Regions from separate parts of the Pseudoalteromonas sp. T1lg24 genome, predicted to be linked through region 1. Evidence: predicted binding sites of a transcription regulator. Region 1 holds the regulator's gene; the other holds the start of a gene.

Region 1 (3,197 bases):
GTTTTGGCGCGCTTTCAAGCAAAAAATAAGAGCTGTTTTAGTTCTTTCAAAAAAGCACCTAAGGGTGCTTTTTTTGTATCTAAAATTTAATATGAATTTTTGTCATGTTATATGGTTTTTCTATGTCTTTTTATTCTAAATAGATGGCTATATACTGGATTATAGATAGCTTCAATATTCATTATTTTTACTATCTGTTGGCAAAATAGTATCTGTCGAGTGTAAAAAAATAGATGGTTGTGAATCTGGTCGGATCTGAATTAACTTCAATCTGGTAATGATTTAGCAGAAAATATCCACAAGCCTATTGTTGTAAATTCAACTATGGTCTTAGGTTAAGATATAACCGCATTTAACTTCTATTTACTCTAAATGCCGTACTATTAAACCAGTATCTCTCACTTTTAACATCGTAGGATAAGGCACGCATGTCTGACATAAGAGAAAAAGCGCTACAATACCATTCTGAACCCGTTCCTGGAAAAATCAGCATCGAATTAACCAAACCAGCAGAGACAGTTAATGATCTTGCATTAGCTTATAGTCCTGGTGTTGCTGAACCGGTTCGTGAGATCGCAGCGGATCCGAACAATGCATATAAATATACTGCAAAGGGTAATATGGTCGCTGTTATCTCAAACGGTACTGCAATTTTAGGTTTAGGTAATTTAGGGCCGCTTGCATCAAAACCTGTTATGGAAGGTAAGGCGTTATTATTTAAGCGTTTTGCTGGTTTAGATTCAATTGATATTGAAGTTAAGCACCGTACTACCGAAGACTTTATTAATACTGTAGAAAATATTGCAGATACTTTTGGTGGTATTAACCTGGAAGATATTAAAGCGCCAGAGTGTTTTGAAATTGAAAAAGCGCTTATTGAACGTTGTAGTGTGCCAGTATTTCATGATGACCAACATGGTACCGCGATTGTAACTGCGGCGGGCATGCTGAATGCGTTAGAGATCCAAGGTAAAAAGTTAAAAGATGCATTAATTGTATGTTTAGGTGCAGGTGCAGCAGCAATTGCATGTATGGAGCTGTTAATTAAATGTGGTGCACAACGTGAGCACATTTATATGCTTGATAGAAAAGGGGTTATTCATACGCGTCGTGATGACCTAAATGAATACAAAATGTTGTTTGCAAACAATACAGATAAGCGCACCTTACAAGATGTTATTGAAGAAGCAGACGTATTTGTAGGTGTTTCAGGTCCTGACTTATTGGCTCCTGAAGATCTAAAATTAATGGCAGATAAGCCTGTGGTATTTGCATGTTCTAACCCTGATCCTGAAATTAAGCCCGAAGTGGCGAATGCTGCGCGCAATGATTTAATTATGGCAACAGGTCGTTCAGATTACCCTAACCAAGTTAACAACGTATTATGCTTCCCATTTATTTTCCGCGGTGCGCTTGATGTGCGCGCAACAGCGATTAATGACGAAATGAAAATTGCGGCGGTAAATGCGATTCGCGAAATTGCTAAAGAGCCAGTACCGCAAGAGGTATTGTCAGCGTCTGGTGAATCAAGCCTTGAATTTGGTAAAGATTACATTATTCCTAAGCCAATGGATCCGCGTTTGCTTCCGCGAGTAGCACGTGCGGTTGCAGAAGCTGCGGTTGAGTCAGGCGTTGCGCAGATTGAAATGCCAGAAAACTACATGCTTTAACTTGGTTAAAAGCAAAAAAAACCTCAGCAATTGCTGAGGTTTTTTTTATTCATCTTCAAGCTCTGGAACCGGTAAGCCGCGTTCAGCAAGAATTTCTTTTACCCTTTGCGGAATATGCTCAGGATTATCTTTTCTCAGATCTTCATCGTCAGGCAATGGCTGACCTGTAAACGCATGCAAAAATGCTTCACACAGTAGTTCGCTATTGGTTGCATGACGTAAGTTATTTACTTGTCTACGAGTGCGCTCGTCTGTCAGTACTTTCAATACGTTAAGTGGGATAGATACGGTAATTTTTTTCACTTGTTCTGATTTTTTACCGTGTTCTGCATATGGGTGAATATATTCACCGTTCCATTCAGTTGCCATAAAGTGTACTAGCCTATATCTGTTACGATTTAATTTTGACGATAGCCTGTATATTAAGAGGCAAAATTTTATCGTTTTAAAATATATAGTCAAATATCATTTATTTGGCTATATAGACGTGTAAAAGTTTTGACTTCCATTGTTTAGTGGTTTAACCTTTTAGACGTCTAAACATCTAAGTGACAGAGTTATGAAGCAGAACAAACAAACAACCCTTGCTGTTCGCAATGGCATTACCGCAGATAAACATCATGGTGCGGTTGTTCCACCATTATATTTATCGACGACTTATTCGTTCGCCGATTTTGATAAAAAGCGTGATTATGATTATGGCCGTAGCGGCAATCCTAATCGCGATATTTTGGCTGATACGCTTGCTAAGCTAGAAGGCGGTGAAAAGGGGATTGTAACTGCAACAGGTATGGCTGCTGTTCACTTATGCACACAAATCTTAACACCAGAAGATACTATTTTAATTCCTCATGATTGCTATGGCGGCAGTTACCGTTTATTCACGAGCCTTGAAAAACGCGGTTTATTAAAAGTAGCGGTTGTCGACTTTACACAAGCGTCTTGCTATGAGCAGATTAAAGCAATTAAACCTAAGCTAGTGTGGATTGAAACGCCAAGTAACCCAGTTTTACGTTTAACTGATATTGCCAAAGTAGTGGAAGTTTCTCACTCGGTAGGGGCGTTAGTGGGAGCTGACAACACGTTTTTATCTCCAGCATTACAAAACCCAATTTCATTTGGTGTAGATATTGTTATCCACTCAACCACAAAATACATTAATGGCCACTCAGATGTTGTTGGTGGCGTGGTTATTACACGCACTGCGGAGTTAGGCGAAGAGCTCGCTTGGTGGGCAAATAATATTGGTATTACAGGTGCGCCATTTGATGCGTATTTAACGCTGCGTGGTATTCGTACTTTAAATGTACGTATTAAACAGCACCAAGAAAACGCATTTGCTATCGCACGCTATTTAGAAATCTGTGAGCATGTAGAGAAAGTTTATTACCCAGGTCTTGAAAGTCATCCACAACATGATTTAGCAAAAGCACAGCAAAAAGGTTTTGGTGGCATGGTGAGCTTTAGTATTAAAGGCACAATTGAAGATACGGCTAAATTTTTAACCAGTGTAGAACAGTTTAGTCT
Region 2 (3,197 bases), on a different contig from region 1:
TTGCCACCTTTACGGTATTGAAAGAAATTTTTGAAAAGCTTGCGCCAATGAATAAGTAACCCACTAAGCACTGCAACAAAAAAGAACAGGGTAATGATCCCGACAAAATACAAACCAATGCGGCCAAGGCCTAAGTTGTAATGAAGCTGGTAAACAAAATTACCAAAATCCACGGTATCGGCATTGCCAATAATTTCGCCGCTCTGAGCATCCAGCATAATATGCACATCGCTATGATCTTCTCCTGTTTTTGGGTCGGTACCTTCAATGTTTTTTGCAAAGTACGCTTCTATGTACGGTGAATGTTCTGTTGGCGGTAATAAATAAAACCTGTGGTCGACATATACATCATAGTGCTTATTAATGGTTGCAATAGCGTTATCGTAACTTACGTTTTGAGAGTCTGAGAATACCGTTTGATTTGCATGTATTGGTAGTTTTTCCCATGCCACAATGTTTTCGCGAAATAAGCTAATTGAACCGGCAAAAAATACAATAAATAAGACGATGGATATAACAAGGCCAATCCATGCATGTGCGTTAGTTAATGATTTCAGAGTTTTATTATTCATTATTATTGACTCATCAAAAGAATAACGTTGAGTAAGCAAGAGGGGATAAGAACAAGGCTAATGTTTTTGGCAGCTTTGCGTGCTTTTTCAAATGCGTAACTCCACACCAGTACGCCTGCCCAAATAGGGAATGCCAACACTAGCCCTGAAATAAGCCTAACGTCTTCTGCTAATGGCAAAATCAAATTTAAATTGAGCACGATTGAGATTGATAACAAAAGACCCAAAAAGAAGCCAATCAGTGTTTTAGGCCACATAGCTCACCCCCGCTAATACCAATAGCGATGCCACAACGCTTGTATTGAAACGCCAAATGCTTGTTGTATAAGTGCTTAAAATTGTGTGGCTTACCAGCGCAAGCATTAATGTGACAAAGGCAGCCAGTAGCGAAGATGCAAGCGCAAAAGACAGCGAGAAAATGGCAACACCAATAACATAACCAATAACTAATAAAAAATTAGCAATAGATTTATTCATTGGTTTACTGAGCAGTAGTTGTTTTTCACTGCCTAAGTAACAGGCTAGGCATCCAAGCCAGATTGGGATAATTGCTAAAAAGCTCATTATAATGCAAATGATATTGATTTTCATTCGATCCTAATGGTGTTTTTTATTTGTCGCAACATTTGTTATTCGAAAAATGTAAAAAATTATTAAAATCAACTGTATTACTCAAAAGTTGGTTTAAACGATGAGGGTGTAATAGTGACTTTTACAAAGCACTGATTATGAAATGCGAGGTGGGTTTGTTGGTAGAAGTACGGTTGGTGTATTTTTTACGTAAACTTTAAATAGACATCTAAACATCTAGAGCTTGATATTTCCGGCTATCCGTTCATAATTAGCGTCAGGTTAAACCCAATTTACCATAGTAATAAGGATTAAATGATGCCAATCACAGTGCGCGATCAATTGCCCGCCATTAATACATTAAGGCAAGAAAATGTGTTTGTAATGCCACAAAGCCGTGCGCAAACACAAGAGATCCGCCCAATGCGATTAGCCATTTTAAACCTGATGCCTAATAAGGTTGAGACTGAAGTACAGTTTATTCGTTTACTGGCTAATTCACCGCTGCAGGTAAATGTGGAGTTACTGCGTTTAGATACTCACCGTAGCAAAAATACCTCTGAGCAACATCTTGATATGTTCTATAAGTATTTTTCAGAAGTTAAAAACGAAAACTACGATGCCATGATTGTGACTGGCGCGCCATTGGCACACCTTGAATATAGCGATGTTGCTTATTGGCAAGAGTTGAAAGAGATATTCGACTGGGCTGAACAGCATGTAACGTCTACTTTATTCTCTTGCTGGGCCGCTCATGCAGGGCTATTTCATCACTATGGATTAAAGCGCAAACTTAAAGCGAAAAAGCTGTGTGGTGTATTTAAACATTTGCGTTACTTTGAACATGCAGCGTTAACACGCGGTTTTGACGATGAATTCTTAGTGCCACATTCGCGTTATGGTCATATTAATGAGGCGGATATTGCAAACCACAGCCAGCTTGAAGTAATTGCAGGATCGCCAGAGGTCGGTGCGTTTTTAATTAAGAATAAATCTGGTTCGCAGGTGTATTTAACTGGTCACCCAGAATACGATGCAGATACTTTGAAAAAAGAGTATCTACGCGACCTAGAAAAAGATCAGAATGCGCCTAAACCAAATAATTATTTTCCTAATGATGATGCCAGCGCCAAGCCAAGTAAAACTTGGCAGAGCCATGCCTTTTTATTATTTTCAAATTGGTTAAACTACTACGTTTATCAAACCACGCCATACGATATTAATTTAGTCAGCCAAGACGTAAGGACTAACAACTATGCCGAATAAATCACAGCAGCTAAGCGCTGCATTAAAAGCGCGTATTCATATTCTTGATGGTGCAATGGGTACCATGATCCAGAAATACAAACTGGAAGAAGAAGATTACCGCGGTGAACGCTTTGCAAATTGGCATGTGTTAGTTAAGGGCAATAATGACTTACTTAGTTTAACCCAGCCACAGATCATTGAACAAATTCATCGTGAATACCTTGCGGCAGGCGCTGATATTATTGAAACCAATACCTTTAACGCGACTACCATTTCAATGGAAGATTATGAAATGGCAAGCTTAAGCCGTGAAATCAATCTTGAATCGGCAAAACTGGCGCGTAAAGTGTGTGATGAATTTGAAGCACAAGACCCAACAAAACCGCGTTATGTAGCCGGTGTGCTTGGTCCAACATCAAAAACCTGCTCTATTTCACCAGATGTAAACGATCCTGGTTTTAGAAACATTACCTTTGATGCACTCGTTGAAGCCTACATTGAATCAACACTGGCATTGATTGAAGGTGGTGCAGATTTAATTCTGATTGAGACTATTTTCGATACGCTTAATTCAAAAGCAGCGGCTTTTGCAGTAGAAGAAGCATTCGAGCGCGCAGGCGTTACTTTACCCGTAATGATTTCAGGCACCATTACTGATGCATCGGGCCGAACTTTATCGGGCCAAACAACCGAGGCATTCTACAATTCTATTCGTCATATAAAGCCTATTTCAATTGGCCTTAACTGTGCCCTTGGGCCAGATTTACTACGCCAATATGTAGAAGAGTTATCGCGTGTGTGTGAAAC

The links. The regulator MetJ, encoded in region 1, represses methionine synthesis genes. The targets are predictions, from matches to a motif close to TAGACGTCTAGACGTCTA.
Region 2: the regulator MetJ is predicted to act here: its motif matches at 1,365-1,382, upstream of C2M30_RS01860 (homoserine O-succinyltransferase).

Annotation. Positions count from the first base shown of each region.
Region 1 covers NZ_PQCB01000001.1:157,274-160,470, reverse strand. Annotated here, with positions in the region: gene rpmE (50S ribosomal protein L31) at 1-29, shown strand, start outside; gene C2M30_RS00680 (malic enzyme-like NAD(P)-binding protein) at 429-1,670, shown strand; gene metJ (met regulon transcriptional regulator MetJ) at 1,716-2,039, opposite strand; gene metB (cystathionine gamma-synthase) at 2,230-3,197, shown strand, end outside.
Region 2 covers NZ_PQCB01000004.1:116,189-119,385, forward strand. Annotated here, with positions in the region: gene C2M30_RS01845 (PepSY-associated TM helix domain-containing protein) at 1-572, opposite strand, end outside; gene C2M30_RS01850 (hypothetical protein) at 575-829, opposite strand; gene C2M30_RS01855 (hypothetical protein) at 819-1,163, opposite strand; gene C2M30_RS01860 (homoserine O-succinyltransferase) at 1,461-2,408, shown strand; gene C2M30_RS01865 (homocysteine S-methyltransferase family protein) at 2,398-3,197, shown strand, end outside.